DNA from 3 places in the Bacillus sp. 5RYD7K genome. Region 2 is predicted to be linked to each of the others. Evidence: predicted binding sites of a transcription regulator. Region 2 holds the regulator's gene; each other region holds the start of a gene.

Region 1 (6,260 bases), 830 kb from region 2:
ATGTAATCATACTCTGCCGGATACGGAGGACATTCATCAAACGCCATCATGATATCAGAACCGAGGGCGTTTTGAATTTCCATCGCTTTTTCCGGAGATAAAAACAGCTTGTCTCCGTTTAAGTGATTGCGGAAATGTACGCCTTCTTCTTCTATATTACGAAACTTGCTCAATGAAAAGACCTGAAAACCGCCGGAATCCGTTAAAATCGCGCGGTCCCAGTTCATAAACTGATGAAGCCCGCCCGCTTCTTTTACAATGTCATGTCCGGGGCGGAGCCATAAATGGTACGTATTGCTTAAAATAATACCCGCATCCATAGATTTCAGCTCGTCCGGAGACATCGTCTTTACCGTAGCAAGCGTGCCGACCGGCATAAATACAGGCGTTTCAAAGGAGCCGTGGGGCGTATGAACTCTGCCCAGACGCGCTCCCGTTTGTTTGCATTCCTTTATAAATTCATAACGTATCGGTTGTTCAGCCACTTTGTATGAGGCCTCCTGTCATTCAAATTAGATAATCAGCATGGCGTCGCCAAAGCTGAAGAAACGATATTCCTCTTCTACCGCATGACGGTAAGCGGAAAGAACATGCTCTCTGCCGGCAAGCGCAGAAACAAGCATGATAAGCGAAGATTTCGGCAGGTGAAAGTTGGTGATCATGCCGTCAATCGCTTTAAATTCATATCCCGGATAAATGAAGATCGACGTCCAGCCGCTTGAAGCGGTAAATACGCCGTCATGCTCGCCGGCAATGGTTTCAAGGGTGCGCGTTGATGTCGTCCCGACCGACACGATGCGCCCTCCCGACTTTCTGACCTCGTTTAAAGAAGCGGCGGTTTCTTCCGTCATTTCATAAAATTCCGCGTGCATGTTATGCTCTTCCACATCATCCGCACTGACTGGGCGAAATGTGCCGAGTCCAACGTGCAGGGTGATAAATTCAATCCGCACACCCTTTTGCTTCAGCTCGTCCAGAATCTCTTCCGTAAAATGAAGTCCGGCAGTCGGAGCTGCGGCGGACCCGATTTCTTTTGAAAAGACGGTCTGATACCGTTCTTTATCATCAAGCTGCTCTTTAATGTAAGGAGGAAGCGGCATTTCACCGAGCGATTCAAGCACTTCGTAAAAAATCCCGTCATACCGGAATTCTATTTTCCGGCCGCCGTGATCAAGTTCCTCCGTGCAGACCGCTGTCAGCCGGCCGTCCCCAAATGTCAGGACCGTTCCTTTTTTTACGCGTTTCGCCGGCTTTACAAGCGTTTCCCATGTATCATTTTCTTCCTGTTTTAATAACAGGAGCTCCACTTTCGCTCCCGTATCTTCTTTTGTGCCGAATAATCTGGCAGGGAGCACACGGGTATTGTTCAAGACGAGGCAATCCCCTTCTTTAAAAAAGCTGACAATCTCTTTAAATGAACTGTCCGTCAGACCGCCCGTCTGTTTGTCAAGCACCATCAGCCGCGATGCGTCACGCTCTTTCAGCGGCACTTGGGCAATGAGGCGTTCAGGCAGTTCAAAATCAAATAAATCGACTTTCATCATTTCACCTTTATTCTGTCTATTGTTATTTCATTCTGCCGAAAAAATTGAGCAGGATGGATAGTATCACACTGATTACAATACAAGTAACAACGGGAAAGAAAAATGTGACATTTCCCTTTTTAACGAAAATATCTCCGGGCAGCCGTCCGACAAAGTGCCAGACTGCGCCGGCAATAAGCAAAACAGCACCGAGAACCATGAGAACCTTCGGAAAATCAGTCACAGGCGGGTGCCTCCAATCGAAAATGCTCATACACAGCCGGGGTCACGACCCGTCCCCTCGGCGTCCTCTGAAGAAATCCGATCTGCAGCAGATACGGTTCGTACACATCCTCTATTGTATGCGGTTCTTCGCCGATTGTCGCGGAAATCGTATCAAGGCCGACCGGACCGCCGCTGAATTTTTCAATCATGCCCATCAGCAGCTTGTGGTCAATATGATCAAGGCCGAGCGCATCGACTTGAAGACGTTCGAGCGCGTCGTGAGCGATTTCTTCCGTGATGCGGCTGTCGCCGAGCACCTGGGCAAAATCTCTCACCCTTCTGAGAAGCCGGTTTGCAACCCGCGGCGTTCCCCTTGACCGTCTGGCAATTTCCAGAGCCGGCGCTTCTTCGATATCCACTTCAAATACTTCAGCCGTTCGTGACACGATATCTGTCAGCTCTTCCTGCGTATAGTATTCAAGGCGCGACAGCACCCCGAACCGGTCTCTGAGCGGTGCGGTCAATAATCCCACCCTGGTCGTCGCTCCTACCAGCGTAAAAGGCGGAAGGTCAAGACGGACGGAGCGGGCGGACGGGCCTTTACCAATGACGATATCAAGGCAGAAATCCTCCATCGCCGGGTACAGCACTTCTTCAATTGAACGGTTCAGCCTGTGAATTTCGTCTATAAACAGCACATCTCCGGGTTCAAGCGCCGTCAGAATGGCTGCCAAGTCTCCCGGCCTTTCAATGGCCGGCCCTGACGTCGTCCGCATCTCCACACCCATCTCATTGGCCACGATCGACGCAAGCGTTGTTTTTCCGAGACCCGGAGGCCCATATAAAAGAACGTGGTCAAGCGTTTCCTGCCTCATTTTCGCCGCATCGATAAACACGCGCAGATTTTCTTTCACCTTCTTTTGGCCGATGTACTGGGCGAGATTCTGCGGCCTGAGGCTTTGCTCGATTATTGATTCATGGCTGTCTGCTTCACTTGAAACGAGCCGTTCATCCATGAACATCACCTTACTTTAATAATTTTTGCAATGCTTTTTTCACATATTGATCTGTTGAAAGCGCCGTTTCCTCTTTTAAGTGAGGAAGCACTTTTTTAATTTCTTTTTCGGCGTAGCCGAGAACCCTGAGCGCTTCAAGCGCCTCGTCAAGCGCCGTTTCAGCCTCTTGTTTTTCAATGCGCGCTTCATGATTGAACAGATTGTCAATCATTTCAGGCACGACATCGGCCAGTTTGCCTTTTAAATCAAGAATAATCTGCCGCGCCGTCTTTTTGCCCACACCCGGAAATTTCACCAAAAAGGCTTCATCTTCCTGTTCAATCGCTTCGATGACGGCTCCCGGATCACCGGAACCGAGAATGGCGAGCGCCCCTTTCGGCCCGATGCCGGTGACGTTCAGCAGCTTTGTGAAAAGCGCTTTTTCTTCCCTGGTTGAAAAGCCGTACAGAGAAAAGGCGTCTTCTTTTATATGATGATACGTAAAAATGGTCTCTTGATTGCTTACCTTATAAATAAACGGATTCGGAGTGAAGACCTGATAGCCGATTCCGCCGTTTTCAATCACGATGTATTGGGGAGATACGTAATCAATCGTCCCCTTCACGAATTCAATCACACCTATTCACCTCTTTGACTGCTTATCATTGTAACACAAAAACAGCCAAAGTCTTATAGAAAAGTTAACGTATGTTCGCTTTGACACCTTCCGTTCAGAAAAAAAAGACATGTGTCACATGTCTTGCGTCAAAGTCAGCCGCTGTAAGTCTTAATATGATCGATCACGCTCTCAAACTCCGCTTTTGTCCTGTACGGTATACCGTGTTCCAAATGCTTTTGCAACCGGCTTTCCAACCGCTCTAAATCAATTTGGAAGAAAGACTGGATCGGCTCCGACAGCGATCCGGGACGGCCGTGAAAAGTGGAAATCACCCCTCCGTCCGTGACACCGATATAACCGTTTACCTTACTGAGCGGAGAAATATCATCAACATGCTTACGGAAAAGAACGAAGCCTTTTTTCTGCTCAACGAGCGTCCAGCCGGCGTATGCGGCCCAAAAGTCTTCCATCGCCAAAACGGTTTCATCCGTATGTTCGATGCCGACATCACCGTCAAGATAGACTTTTTCCAGCTGGACGTGCACCCGAAGCGGCCCGTAATGCTCGACCTCTGCCCCGTATGCATCGTTTCCTCCGCAAATCAGGACTGCAGCTGATAAGATAAACATAAATAAAAGACGCCCACCGCAAATTCGTTTCACCAATAACACCTCTTTATTCAATCAAACTCTTGATGCTAGTTTGACCAAAGATACCGGTGCTTAACCGTTTTCTTTCTTTTGACTGCTTCGCCGAAAAAAAAGCAGCCCTCTAATAAAGGCTGCCCCGCTTTATTATGCCCGGCCGGCTGATATCAGTTTCATCTGTCCGGGCGTCAGTTTGAGTCGGTATCCTCTTACGGTCAAATACACAGTTTTTGTCCCGCGGCTTTTGTCGCACTCCGTTTTTTTCATCCCAGCCCCTCCGTTACGTTTTATTTAGCTTTTATGTTAACAGCGCAATATAAAGAGCGTTTTAAGACTATGTAAAGAAATGATGAAAAAAATACTGCCGGATGAAATCATCCGGCAGTCCCGTCTAACGGCTGTTTTTGTTCATGTCTTGAAGCTTTGTAAAAGTGGCGTTATCAGTAAATACTTGAATTGCGCGGCCGTCCGCGAATTTTTTGGCTGCATGTTTGACATGTTGATCATCATTTTTCGTAAAAGGATGATTTGTTCTGACAGCAATGACGACTCTTGTGTCAGTCACGACGACCTGACTATCCTGTACGCCTTTTACTTTTTTCACGCGGTTTGCAATTTTTGCCGCCATTCTGATGTTTTCGGCATTGTCATACCCATTATAAGACATAGCGGCCGGCGGCGTATTGGCGTTGCGGCCGTTATATGTGCCGTCCGTTGTTAACGGAACCCCGTTATTCGGCGTATTTCGGTAAGACACGTTTGTCGTATCCCGGCGGCCGTTTCGGTTTTCCATCATTTCGGAAACAGGTCCTTGATGGTCCATTCCGTACTGGCGTCTGCCGTTATCATTGTCATTTGAATAATACCCGACCGGACGTGTTGTCTGATTGTAGCGTCCGTCATTCATGGCATTATTTGCTCCGCATGCCGTTAAACTTGCAGTCACGGCTAAAACGCCTGCGATTGTCATCAGTTTTTTGCCCAATGGAAAAACCCCCCGTGGATTCATCGCTGTGTGAGCGTTTCCGCTCATGTTTAGGATGTGCGGCCGACGGCGGGTTTAAGCTTGTCAGTTATGTCCAGTCTTCTTCGGACATAAAAAAAGGAACGACATACATCGTCCCGATACATTAGTCTTCATCTTCCTCCGGCCGTCCGAATACTTGATTTGGACTCGGCTGATTCGGCGCGGCATTGGGATTTGCTCCGCCGTAAGGCATAAAATATCCGGCACTTGCGCCCACATTCGGATATGGCTGCACAGGCATATTGGCGTGATGGTGATGTGAACCATGATGATGTGAACCGTGGTGGTGATGATGGTGATGATGCGAATCATTGCAGCCGCAATCATCGTCCTTAAATTTCCCATCGTGATGAGGCTCGTTTGCGTAATGTGATGAATAGCCGCCGTAATACGGCATATGTCCGTATGGAGCACCGCCGAAACCAGATGCAAAACCATCAAAATGCTCTGCATTTTCATGGGCCAGGTTTTCATATTCACCGTAACCCGCTTGCGGCCCAAATCCCGGATGATGGAATCCGTACGGTAACGGCATCGGCATTACCGGAAAGCCTCCAAAACCTCCTCCAAAACCGCCGAAACCTCCGCCTACCGGGAAGCACGGATGGCATAGTCCCGAACCCGGCAGCATCGGTGTCACCGGAACCGGACAAGGACAAGGCATGCACGGAATCGGGTAATGCATAAAAGGCGGTTCAACGGCCGGCATATTCGGAAATGGGACATTCGGGATGTTTGGCATGTTCGGCAGATGATAAGCTGCGTTTTCTTCTTCCATCTTTCCGGCTTCAGGCGCCTTTGGCATATTCGGGTAATTCGCGTTTTCCATGTTGATCATTTCCTCCTGTTGTGGAATGTTATTGTCATGCTCTTTTTCTTTCGGCTCGACAAAATGTGTCACCGGTTCCTCCGGCTTAGGAGGCGACCACGGCTGAAACAGCTGATTGGTCGGATAATACTGATTCATATCAGCTTCCGGCAGCACATTTTCATGCTTTTCAGGGATCGGCGGCACATACGGAATTGACGGCTTTGGTTCTTCCGGTATGGTGTCTTCGATATCCACAACTGATTTCGGTTTTTCTTTAGCATATGGATGCTCATGCTTATGCGCAGACGTTCCGAAGTTTGCCTTTGGTTCTTTTCTGACCGGAACGGCTTCTGAAGGCACCTTTATCTTCATTCCAGGCATAATTAAGTCTGGATTGCTCAGCTGATTATTCA
Region 2 (6,260 bases):
GATGATTGATTTCCCGACATTCCTTCTTAAGCATTCCGTTTTTCTAGAAGATGCTCTGATGTTTTTATTCTTTAAGATGAACGGAGGTCTTGTCCAACGTATATAATATTGTGACAAAAGTGTAAACAAAAGAAAGGATGATGTTATGAAAAAAAGGGTTAGAAGAGAAGACCGTAAAGCTGCTGGCAAAGAGGCAGAGCAGAAGAAACCGTCCAAAGTCACCCTGTTCTGCCGTTCGCTTCAAAGGCTGAAGCATTTGTATTGTAACATAAACATACAATTGCCATCAATAACCAAAAAAGGAATTTTAGTTTTAATTTTATCGTTTTTGCTTCTGCCGTTTTTACGGGCTGATGCTGCTTCAGATACTTACGGCAGTTTCGAGGAATTAAAACTGCATGAGGCCCCCTCCGTTTTTTCTATTTCATCGAAAGAACATGACCCTTCTGTTCTCATATTAGCTATACACGGCGGAGGCATAGAGCCGGGGACCAGTGAGTTGGCCAGAAAAATTGCCGAAAACCGGAGCCTGTATTTATTTGAAGGGTTAAAATCAGCCGGCAATGCTGAGCTGCATTTGACCAGTTCGCATTTCGACGAACCTAAAGCCGTTCAAATGGTGAAAGAGCACTCTAATGTCATTTCATTACACGGTTACGGCAGCGACGATAAAAAGATAAAAATCGGCGGTACAGACAGAGAACGGGCCGAACTTTTGACAGATGTGCTGAAACGGAACGGGTATCCTGCCGTTCTTCTTGGCATAAATGATAAATACGCAGGTGTCAGTCCGAACAATCTTGCCAATCACTCTTCATCCGGATTAAGTATTCAAATCGAAATGAGCACCGGTTTTAGAAAATCACTGTTTGATACTTTTACGCTTAAAAGCAGAGCGTCCACACAAAACGATACCTTTCTCCAATTCACAAAAACGATTTCTGATTTTATCAATGACAATTATAAATAAGCACGCCGCTTTTTGCCGGCGGAGCTTTTTCTTTTGAAATTTATGAAACTTTAAGTTCTTAAGATCGTATACATAACTGACAGGATGAAAGAAAAGAGGTGGGCAAATGAAAGTGATGATCGGGTCTATCATTCTTCTTGTCATCATCGGATTCGGTTTATGGCTGATGCTTAGTCCAATCTTTAAACAAGTGGGAAGCGGAGCCAAAAAATTTAAAAAGTCATGGGAGGAAAAAGATCAGCATGAGCGAAAATAAGCGCGGAAACACAAAAAAAATTCTCGGCGGTGTGATTATAGGTGCAGCCCTTTTAATTGCGGGCGTTACGGCGTCATTATTTATTGAAAAAATACCGAATGGTTATGTCGGAGTCGTATACTCACCGAACGGCGGGGTAAAATCCGAAACTTTGGATCAAGGCTGGCACTTAGTCGGTTTGTTTAATAAAGTAACGGAATATCCGGTGCGTATGCAGACCGTAAATAATGAAAATATAAAAGTGGCAACCTCAGACGGTAAAAATATTGAAATGGATATCGCTTACAACTATGTTGTTCAGCCTGATAAAGTAGTCGATCTGTTTAACAAATTCGGGGCGGTAGACGTTGAAACGATTGAAAATACATATTTAAAAACAAGGCTGTGGGACGCGGCGCGAAAATCAATCAGCAAATACTCGGTTATTGACACATACGGGCAAAAATCTGCAGAAGCCGCTGCCGATGTTCAAAAAAGGTTTGCTGAGGATATGAAGAACCTTGGATTTTTAATTGATGATCTGACGCTTGGCGTACCGAAGCCGGATAAAGCCACACAGGAAGCTATTGATGCAAGAGTGAAGTCTTCACAGGAGCTTGAACGGACGCAGACTGAAATTAAAATAGCTGAAGCAGAAGCGAAAAAGAAAAAAATTGAAGCGGAAGGGATCGCTGATTATAACCAAATCATAAAAAAATCAATGTCTGATGAAATGATCAAATATAAATGGATTGAAAAATGGGACGGAAAAACACCGAAAGCGACAGGCACAGACTCACTGCTCCAGCTGCCGCTGGACGATCAGAAGCAAAAATAAAAAGAAAGGAGGCGGATGCCTCCTTTTTATGTTTTTTCCTGAGGGTCTTTTTCCGGCACCAATTCTTCAGACGCCTCGGTTTGATAGCTCAATAGTGTGCTGTCTGTCCCTGTTGTGTCCTGATAATCTTCGGGAAGCACATATTGCTGCAAATATCGGTGAAAAAATGCCTCAAAAACAGAAATGCAAAGTGCAGAGATAACCGATGCCGCGGCAGGAGAGACATTAAACCCGCCAATGTTCATTAGAAATATCCATAATATAATGAATGAAATTCCGAAATCAGCTGCAACGGCTGTAAAATTGCTTGTTCTCGGCAGAATCATGCAATCACCCAAAAAGTAAGTGATCAAACTTAAGATCAAGGTAATAAACAGAACGTTTAAAAAAGTTACTTGGTACATCAGATCCAGAACAATGTACAGCAAAGCAAGTGTGAGCGCCGTTTTAGAAGCGAAAGCAATTACATGTTTCATTTGAACCACCTTCGTTATTTCGTTTAGTCTTCATTGTAGGCAATCAGCAAATTTTTAAACTGGTATATAGTGGTTATAAAGTGTGCGTTTTAATAAAATGTAAATAGACATCACCATATTCACAAGTTAAAATATGTAAAAAAAAGGGGGATGCAAAATTGAAAAAATGGTGGATATGTATTGCTGTTTTTTTATTATGTTTTTGCGGAGTACACTCAGCTGAAGCGGCTACCACTGGATTCGGATCAAAAACAAGCTTCATTATGGAGGGAGATGTAAAAGAGTTTTTTATTGAAAATCCGGGGGCTGTATCAGCTGATGATTACCTATTAGGATACAAGTTCACCATTGTGAACAATTCTTCATGCAATTTAAACGTGAAACTCCAGCGGATGGCACTGAACGGAAACTTTTATACATTAAGTTCTAAAAGCTACAGCGGCAGCTGGTTAAACCTAAGTGCCCAGGACAAAAAATCAATTGATCCGCATCACAAATACAGGATTCTGATTGAAAGCTCTTCAAACGACTGTGAACCTGTCCATATTAAAGGGTTATACGGCGTGGAATATTATCATTTTGATTGAAAATAGATACCCGCAAAGGCAGCGGGTTTTTTTACATCTCGTCAAAACTTATTGTACTATGCACTAAATATTCATGAATATAATGTAATCCGTCCGCTCCAGATGAAGATAAATATATATCAAAATCAGCCCGCACAAATACAAAAGTTGAAAAATAGATAAAAAGTTTCCTTAGAGAAACATTATTTATTGACTTCAAAAGTGAGATGCCGGATAATAAAGATGTAAGTTTTTCCTCCTTAGCAGGTTCGTTTCTTAAGCCAGGGCGAATCTGCTCTTTTTTATGCAAAAGTAAAACCCCTCTGAAAGGGGTTTTACGATAAATAAAGTTTAATAGAATTAATGAACGGCTCTGAATACGCCGATCACTTTCCCTAAAATGCTTACGTTTTGCAGGATAATCGGTTCCATCGTCGGATTTTCCGGCTGCAGCCGCACATAATTGTCTTCTTTATAGAAGCGCTTGACCGTGGCTTCATCATCTTCGGTCATAGCCACCACGATTTCCCCGTTATTGGCCGTGTTCTGCTGTTTGACAATGACGTAATCTTTGTCAAAAATGCCGGCGTCAATCATACTTTCTCCCATGATTTCTAACATGAATACGTGTTCTCCCGGAGGAACCATCCTGTCAGGAAGCGGAAAATACTCGTCGATATTTTCAACAGCCGTAATCGGAATACCCGCCGTCACTTTCCCGATGACCGGAACATTGACAACCTGGCTTTTCGGAATTTGGACTTCTTCTTCATCCAATACCTCAATCGCTCTCGGTTTAGTAGGGTCCCGTCTGATCAGGCCTTTTGTCTCCAGCCGCGCCAAATGTCCGTGCACGGTTGAACTGGAAGCCAGTCCTACTGCTTCTCCTATCTCTCTTACAGAAGGCGGATATCCTTTCGTTTTTACCTCTTCTTTAATAAAACGCAGGATATCAAGCTGCCTTTTTGATAGCTTCGTCATATTTCGCACCTCAAAACGTCGATTTTAAGTAGATTATAGCATGATTTTCCTGACAGTACAAACATAGGTTCGAAAAAAACGATTGACAGAAACATTTGTTCGTATATACTGAAAGGTATAAAAAGCGAACAAACATTCTGGAGGTTGTTTAAATGGCGAAGGAATCTATCATATTTGTCGGACTGTTTACTGCGATTTTAAGTGCTGTTATTTTACTTGTTTCATGTACGGGAAATGATCAGGCGCTCAGCCAATATGTTAAAATAAAGGTTCAGGACGGAGATACTCTGTGGTCACTTGCGGATCAAGTAGCAGAGAAGAAAAATATTAACAAAGAAGATTTCATTGAGTGGGTGACGGAGAATAATCATCTCCAAACTGCTGATATAAAGCCCGGAGACGAACTTATTCTTCCGGTTAAGAAGGAGCATCCGGCCGTATATCAGCTGGCCATTGTCAATTAGAGAGGAAAGAGAGAAATGAAGGCGCTCATTTATGCCCGGGTAAGCACAAACAAAGAACAGCAGCAGACGTCTTTAAAAAGACAGGAAGAGGAGCTCAGTGAGATCGCTGCGGCAAACGGCATGGAAGTCGTAAAAGTCATTTCAGAGAAAGCCAGCGGTTACGAAATGGACCGCGACGGAGTATTTGAAATGCTTGATGAAATTAAAAAGTCACATATTGACGCGATATTGGTGCAGGATGAAACAAGACTGGGAAGAGGAAACGCCAAGATCGCGCTTTTGCATTGTATTTACAGGGAGAACGTAAAGATATATACGACGGCTCATAAAGGCGAGCTGGAGCTTTCCGAAGCTGATACGATGGTACTCGAAATCGTCAGTATTGTGGAGGAATATCAAAGGAAAATTCACAATATGAAAATCCGGCGGGGAATGAAAAGAGCCGTAAAAAATGGCTATAAACCTGAACGGAATCTGAAAAACAGACATGAAAACAGCGGAAAAGAAAAAAAAGAGGTCCCTGTTTCGGAAATTATCAGGCTGAGAGCCAACAAGCTTACCTTTGCAGAAATCGCCGCCACCTTAAGAGGATTCGGCTATGATGTATCCAAAGCCACGGTTCACCGGCGTTTTCAGGAATATATCGCAGACAGCGAAGGCAGCTGACATGCTTCAGTTGTAAAAAAGATGATGTTTTAGTAGTATATAATCAACACGCACCAAAGGAGCTTATTATGATTTCTAAAGAAAAAATCGCAAGAATTAACGAATTGGCTCAAAAAGCTAAATCAAACACGATAACAGATGAGGAAAAAGCCGAACAGCAAAAGCTTCGCCAGGAGTATTTGAAAGGGTTCCGCTCCTCAATGAAAAATACGTTAAAGAGCGTAAAAGTTATTGATCCGGAGGGTAATGATGTCACTCCTGAAAAATTAAAAAGGGAACAACAGAAAAATAATCTTCATTAAACAGAAAGAATACGGCAATACGTATTCTTTTTTCGTATATACTAATATCAGGCTGTGATTTGCGACAATTTTCAACAAGTTTATCTCAAATTTAAGCTGAAAGAGTTGAGAAAAAGTCAGCATCGCTTTATGATGAAAAGGTACAACAATAAGGAAGGGGATTATAATGGATACAATTGAAAAGAAATCAGTTGCCACCATACGTACACTATCTATAGACGCAATTGAAAAAGCTAATTCCGGACACCCGGGCATGCCGATGGGAGCTGCTCCGATGGCTTACACGCTGTGGACGAAGTTTATGAATGTAAATCCGCAGAATCCGGGATGGTTTAACCGCGACCGCTTTGTTTTATCAGCAGGACACGGTTCAATGCTTTTGTACAGCATGCTGCATTTAAGCGGGTATGACCTCAGCATTGAAGACCTGAAACAGTTCCGTCAATGGGGAAGCAAAACACCGGGACATCCGGAGTTCGGGCATACAGCCGGAGTCGACGCAACGACCGGGCCTTTGGGACAGGGTATCGCTATGGCAGTGGGAATGGCAATTGCAGAACGCCATCTGGCTGAAACATATAACCGTGATTCATTCAACGTAGTTGATCATTATACATATAGTATTTGTGGAGACGGCGATTTGATGGAAGGCATTTCTTCTGAAGCCGCTTCTCTAGCAGGCCATCTGGAATTAGGCCGCCTGATTGTATTATACGATTCTAATGATATTTCTTTAGACGGCGATTTAAATCGATCTTTCTC
Region 3 (6,260 bases), 500 kb from region 2:
CTTTTAACATATAATACAGCGCAAACGGAATAATGGCGGCGGTGATGGCGGCATTGGCAGCCGCACCGGCCAGGCTGCTGAGAGAATCAGCGATTGAACCGGAATAATTTGCGGCTTTGTCTGCTAATTTTTTGAAGGAATCCTCATGCTGAAGCCGGGAAAACCATTTACTGTCCTGGAGATGCCCGATCCAATTTTCAGCTTTTGCGGAAAGCTCGGGAATGTGATCTGTGAAGGCTGTAAACTGTTTTTGAACGGCAGGGCCCGCCGTGTAAAGGAAGAGGACAAAAAGGCCGGCTGTTCCCGCATAAATCGCTAAAATCGCGATTCCTTCGGGCAGCTTTAATTTCGCATGCAGCACTGTGACGAGCGGGCGGCACAAATAGTAAAGGACGCCCGATAATACAATGGGCGGAAACAAGGTTTTAACCGTAATCACAACAGGCTGGAACAAAAAGTCTATTAATGTTCCGAGATAAATGATGAGAAATAACAGCAGAACGGCATAGCCGATCTTGAAATAAGGCCCGACAGGCATATTCTGCACCACGCAATCTTTAAGGGTTTACTCTCGATCGTTTCCCTTATCGCCCGGCGCATAAACGTCCGTGTCAGGAGAACTGCCCCTGATTGGTGACGTAATCGTAGATAATATCTTCTACATGGGCATGGAGGTCCTCATCGGGTTCTTCGTTCCTTCTTTCTTCCAAAGCTTTTTTCAAACTCTGTTTTTCATAGGGGCTCAGCGGATCTGTCGACACATTCCGTCCATACTGGCGGAGGGCCTGTCCCAGCATTTTTTCTATAAATTGATCCATCGTATATTCTCCTATTCTTATCATTCATCTTTATTCTACTAAATATCATGTGATCCTCCCACTCTTCTATCATATTTTCTGTCAGGACGATTTAGGCTCTTTTATTCCAGTTCAGCTGAGAGAATAAGATGAAACGGCAGGGTTAACGCATCTTCATCGTTTATGATTTTTAAACGTTTTTCGTCATGCTTCACTTGTTTTACCCATCCCCAAAACCGGCGGGGGCCGTGTGCGGAAGCGTAGGTGACTGAGATGGCCCTGTCTTCTTCAATCGACGCCGCGATGATGCGGTTCATGTCGTTCATTTGCTCTTCGCTCAGTTCCGGCGGCCGGAATTCCCGTTCTTTTCGTTTCTTTGCAAGCAGCTGCTCCCGATGTTCGGGGAGCATCATCCGGCTTGATTCCCACATGACATTATACCCGGGTGTTAATTTGTTCGGATTCATGTATATCACCTCAATTATTTGTAATGCCCGCCGATTTTTTCAGCCCGGTGAAAGGCTTGGCCGGCCTCTGTCAGCGACGCGGCATGGAGCAGCGACGCCGGGCCGTACCGTTCATGGATATCATCCAATACTTTGCCGAGACTGATCTTTTTTTCCTGGGCATCGAACAGGCTCAGCTGAACATAATCACAGGGCTCCAGCTGGGAAAGGGAGACGCCGGCGCTGCGGACGGGCTCCCCGTTCCAATGCTCTTTAAAGAGCTTGACCGCCGTTTTAAAAATATCCATTCCGAAATTGGTCGGAGAGACGAGCTTTCTCTGTCTGTGAAAACCTGAAGGGAAATCAAAATCGGCGCCCCTGATGCTGACTGAAACCATATGGCCGATGTATTGTTTAAAACGGGCGCGGCGGGCCACTTCTTCGCTTAACTCCAGCAATACGACTTTGATATCCTCAAAGCGGCTGTAGTCTCTCGGAAGGGTCATGTTATGGCCGATCGCTTTTTGCCGGCTGTGCGTGTTGACGGTGACCGGAGAGGGATCGATGCCGCGGGCTGTCCGCTGAAGCAATTCGCCATTAATGCCCCAGCGCTTTTTCAGCAGTTCGGGAGGATGCCCGGCAAGCCCGCCGATTGTGCTGATGCCCATCCGCCTTAAATGATGCTCCATCCGTTTTCCGATGCCGAATAATTTTCCGACCGGCAGCGGCCACAGATCCTGCCTGATATTTGACATATCCAATCTGTGAATGCCGGATGCGTTTTTTTTGGCAAAATGGTCGCAAGCCATTTTCGCAAGCGCCTTATTCGGCCCGATGCCGACACGGGCATAAATACCGAATTCACGCATAATCGCTTGTTGAATGTTTTTGGCGATTGTAAAAGGATCACCGAACAGCCGCCTGCTCCCGGTCACGTCGAGAAACTGCTCATCGATGGAGTAGGGTTCTACAAGATCGGTATACCGCTCGAACAGCTCGGTAATCATAACGGAGACATCAATATACCGCTGCATCCGCGGACGGACGATAACGGCGTCTGGACATTTGGCCTGCGCTTCCCCCAGCCGTTCAGCGTTTTTTACGCCGTATCGTTTGGCGAGCGGACAAGCCGCAAGCACGACGCCGCTGCGTCTTTCGGGATCTCCCGAGACAATGACGGGCCGGTTTTTAAGATGAGGCGCTTCCGCTTTTTCCACAGACGCATAAAACGATTGCATATCAACAAGAAGAATATCAGCCATAAAAAAACCTCCGGGAACGTTTGTTCTGTTTTTTATTTTACCCGAACAATGACCGCGTTCATACTGGTAAATCATTCCCCGGTTGGAAGACGGGCTGATTCGTCCGCTTGAAAAGAAATCATTTACAATTGCAAACAACCCACATATAATTTTTTATATTCCAATGAAAGAAGCTGACATTCATTTTGCCGGACGAAAAGGAGAGTCAATCGATTATGGATATTCGAACAATTACCTCTGAAGACTATGAAATGGTTACGTCTGTTTTGAATGAATGGTGGGGCGGCAGGCAGATGAAAGACAAACTGCCGCGCTTGTTTTTTGAACATTTTCAGGACACAAGCTTTATTACGTTCGGGCCGGAGGGAATGACCGGTTTTTTAATCGGGTTTCAGTCACAATCAGACCCTGAGACGGCATATATTCATTTTTCCGGTGTGCATCCGGATTTCAGAAAAATGCAAATTGGAAAACAGCTCTATGACCGATTTATGGAGACGGTGAAAGAAAGGGGCTGCACAAAAGTCAATTGCGTGACGGCGCCTGTCAATAAAGTATCAATCGCCTATCATACAAAGTTAGGCTTTGAAGCTGAAAAAGGAACCAAGACCGTAAACGGAATCCCTGTTTTTGCGAATTATGACGGTCCGGGCCAGGATCGGATTCTGTTTGTGAAATACATATAGAGGAGGCCGAAAATGGGTTTTTTAGCTGACACGCCCAACCCGCCTTATGATGCGGTCATTTTTTCATCAGAAGGACAGCCGGGTTTTTTAGGAGCGGAAAGCGTTCGCGAAAAAACGGCTGCGGCATCACGGTTTCCTGCTGGGACAGCATGGATGCGATTAAACGGTGGAAAGACCGGGCGGCAAAACAAAAAGGAAAAAGCGCCTGGAATGAAGCGTACGCGGTCCGCATGACGAGGACGGAGCCGCAGCGGATGTTTGCGTCAAAAGGAGCGGAAGATTGATTGCATTTTTACAGCATAAAGAAGAACAGACGGCACGGGAAATTGCGGCGGTTCAGCGCTGCTCTTATCAAAAAGAAGCCGAGCTGATCGGCTTTTTCGGCATTCCCGGGCTGCATGAAACAGCCGAAGACATACAGCGGTCCCAGGAGACGTTTGCCGGTTTCAGAGTAAAAGATCGGCTCGCAGGCGTCATTTCGTATGAAAAAAAGGGATATGATCTTGTCATATGCCGGCTGACGGTGCACCCGTCCGGCTTTCGGAAAGGAATCGGACGGGCGCTCATTCAATTTGTGTTAGACGAGAACCGGGACGCCCAAAAAATAGAGACGGCTACCGCCAGCCAAAACGTTCCGGCAGTCTCTCTCTATTTAAAAGCAGGGTTCACGGAAGCCGGACAGACTGAGACGCCGGAAGGGCTGACTCTCTCATTTTTTCATCTTTATCCGAAGAGAAAAGCGGAAGTGATTCCGCATCAGCCGGAATGGAAAGAGATGTTTGAAAGAGAAAAGGCGGATTTGATCCGAATCTTCGGCCGCGCACTCCATTCGGTCAGCCACATCGGCAGCACCTCCATCCCCGGGATGGCCGCAAAACCCGTCATCGATATACTGGCGGAGGTCAAAGATATTTCGGATGCTGACCGATTCAGTCCGCAGTTGGAAGCACTCGGCTATGAGGCGAAAGGGGAAAACGGGATAGAAGGCCGGCGTTTCTTTCAAAAAGGCGGCAACAGGCGCACACACCACGTTCACATATACGAAACAGGCCATCCGGACGCGGGGCGTCATCTGCTGTTCCGGGATTACCTCACCGCAAAGCCTGAAAAAGCGGCTCAATACATGAAGCTGAAAAAGCGGCTCGCTGAGACATACCCGTACGATATGGCAAAGTATATTGAAGGGAAAAAGGACTGGATCAAGGCGGCTGAACAAGAGGCAAAGGACTAAGGAGAGCGGGCTGCTGTAAAGAAAGCAGAAACAATGCATACAGCGGTCCGGTATGCTACAATGGCGAAAATGAAAAACGGAGGATCACCTATGCAAATACATGTGACGGATGCGGCGAAACACACGCTTTTGCAGGCAATGGACGCCAACCCGGAGAAAAAAGCGCAGCTCCGCTATGACGCAGAAGGCTGCGGGTGCGCGGTCAGCGGCGTGCCGGCCATCTGGCTGGCGGACGAATTAACGGGACAATGCGAACGCATTGAAACCAACGGACTTCCGCTTTACATCCAGACTTCTCAAAAAGTGTTTTTTGACGAGGAAATGACAATCGATTACAATGAAAAGGCAAAAACGCTCGTCTTAAAAAGCCCGGCAGAAATGCTGAGCCCGAGAATGAGCATATTAGTAAAGCAGGGAGAAACTGAAAGTGAATCAAAAGCTGAAAGCCATTAAACAGACGGCACAGCATAAAACGTGGGTATCCTTTTTGAACAACAACCATCCGTACAGTCTGCTGCACTGGTCCATCGGGGGCGCTGAATCCGTACAAAAGGATGTCTGGCTGCTTCAGGATGAGATGACCTTCAAAGCGCAGGAGTTTACGACAATCGACCTCGCCATTGACTGGATCGGAGAAAATATGGACGGGATTACCGACGTTTTATGACGGGAAAGCGAAAGAACCAGTATACGTTCTTTCGCTTTTTTACGTTTGCGTTACGGTATCTAAAAAGGTTTGCACGGCTTTGCGGTAGCTCTCCGGATTTTTGGTGTACGACATGGCATGCCCGCCCGATTCGGCCAGATACAGCATCTTCGGGCCGCGTTTTCTGCGGTGCAGCATTTCGGAGGAAGCGGGAGGTATATAATCATCCTCCTTACTGTGAATAAACAGAATGGGCTGCCGGATGCGGCTGATAACCGATAAAGGCGAGATATCACGGATGCGGTATCCTTCTCTCACCAGCAAAAAGAAATCAGCCAAAGGCAGCAGCGGCCACCGAGGCAGCCGGAATTCCCGCTTCAGTCTGTAGGCTAACTGATCGTGAAAACTTGCGAACGGACAGTCCGCAATATAAAAATCAGCGCCGTCTCCATTCTGATGATCTCCCGCGTATAATAAGGCCGTCACTGCTCCCATTGATTCGCCGTGGACACCGATTTGACCGCCGTCCCCGGTTTTGTTTCTCACCCAATTCACGGCTTCTTCCAAATCATCTTTTTCAAAATAACCGTAGCTCGTTGTTCGGCCGCCGCTTTTTCCGTGCCGGCGGTGGTCATACACGAGCACATTCCAGCCTAAATCCAGAAACAAATCCATGTATTTCAATGAATTAAACAAATTGACGGTAACACCGTGACAAATAATCATCGTGTTTGCCGTATGATGCGGGGCGATGTAAAAGCCTTTGATCTCATACCCGTGGCGTGACAAGATGACAGCCTCTTCTTTTTCCATGGCCTGAAAGGAATCAAATACCCCACGCCAGTCTGCCGTTTCTCTTTTCATGATGTCTTCATCCGTCTTTTTCTTCATAAACATGATCAGATTCGTAAAAGCAAATCCGGCGGCCAAAAAGACAGCGCAAGCCGAACCGAACACCGCCAGCCATTTTTTCATGCAGACACCCTCCTTTAATATGAAAAATCCTTCCCTCTGAACGTTGCCGGCCTCCGGCGCTCCATGGTACACTTGCTTCACCATTATTCAGATACGGGGGGGCATAATGATGAAAAAGCAGCTGCCTAAAGAAAAACACAGCTTAAAAGACAATCTGGAGGAAGATCTGAAGGCCAGGCTTTTGCAAATGAAAAGTGAGCTGAAGGAAGAAGACGAG

What was found. Region 2 encodes LexA, which represses DNA repair genes until DNA is damaged. Its sites were predicted from a motif close to CGAACATATGTTCG; they were not measured.
Region 1: the regulator LexA is predicted to act here: its motif matches at 3,445-3,458, upstream of ruvA (Holliday junction branch migration protein RuvA).
Region 3: the regulator LexA is predicted to act here: its motif matches at 2,519-2,532, upstream of ACQE26_RS12325 (DNA polymerase IV).

What each region holds. Positions count from the first base shown of each region.
Region 1 is NZ_CP191200.1:2,140,337-2,146,596, reverse strand. Features, by position in the region: gene tgt (tRNA guanosine(34) transglycosylase Tgt) at 1-485, opposite strand, end outside; gene queA (tRNA preQ1(34) S-adenosylmethionine ribosyltransferase-isomerase QueA) at 513-1,541, opposite strand; gene ACQE26_RS10780 (DUF2905 domain-containing protein) at 1,567-1,767, opposite strand; gene ruvB (Holliday junction branch migration DNA helicase RuvB) at 1,760-2,764, opposite strand; gene ruvA (Holliday junction branch migration protein RuvA) at 2,775-3,380, opposite strand; gene bofC (sporulation cell-cell signaling protein BofC) at 3,515-3,991, opposite strand; gene ACQE26_RS10760 (hypothetical protein) at 4,157-4,276, opposite strand; gene ACQE26_RS10755 (YhcN/YlaJ family sporulation lipoprotein) at 4,401-4,994, opposite strand; gene safA (spore coat assembly protein SafA) at 5,140-6,260, opposite strand, start outside.
Region 2 is NZ_CP191200.1:2,972,171-2,978,430, reverse strand. Features, by position in the region: gene ACQE26_RS14865 (poly-gamma-glutamate hydrolase family protein) at 146-970, shown strand; gene ACQE26_RS14860 (DUF8570 family protein) at 1,077-1,226, shown strand; gene ACQE26_RS14855 (prohibitin family protein) at 1,213-2,043, shown strand; gene ACQE26_RS14850 (YndM family protein) at 2,070-2,519, opposite strand; gene ACQE26_RS14845 (hypothetical protein) at 2,678-3,106, shown strand; gene ACQE26_RS14840 (hypothetical protein) at 3,138-3,395, opposite strand; gene lexA (transcriptional repressor LexA) at 3,446-4,066, opposite strand; gene yneA (cell division suppressor protein YneA) at 4,219-4,530, shown strand; gene ACQE26_RS14825 (YneB family resolvase-like protein) at 4,546-5,196, shown strand; gene ACQE26_RS14820 (DUF896 domain-containing protein) at 5,265-5,498, shown strand; gene tkt (transketolase) at 5,665-6,260, shown strand, end outside.
Region 3 is NZ_CP191200.1:2,474,279-2,480,538, forward strand. Features, by position in the region: gene ACQE26_RS12310 (AI-2E family transporter) at 1-538, opposite strand, end outside; gene ACQE26_RS12315 (YqzH family protein) at 612-818, opposite strand; gene ACQE26_RS12320 (YolD-like family protein) at 920-1,264, opposite strand; gene ACQE26_RS12325 (DNA polymerase IV) at 1,279-2,505, opposite strand; gene ACQE26_RS12330 (GNAT family N-acetyltransferase) at 2,721-3,191, shown strand; partial or broken gene ACQE26_RS12335 (antibiotic biosynthesis monooxygenase family protein) at 3,204-3,475, shown strand; gene ACQE26_RS12340 (GNAT family N-acetyltransferase) at 3,472-4,422, shown strand; gene ACQE26_RS12345 (iron-sulfur cluster biosynthesis family protein) at 4,513-4,875, shown strand; gene ACQE26_RS12350 (DUF2552 family protein) at 4,850-5,089, shown strand; gene ACQE26_RS12355 (alpha/beta hydrolase) at 5,129-6,043, opposite strand; gene ACQE26_RS12360 (YqkE family protein) at 6,153-6,260, shown strand, end outside.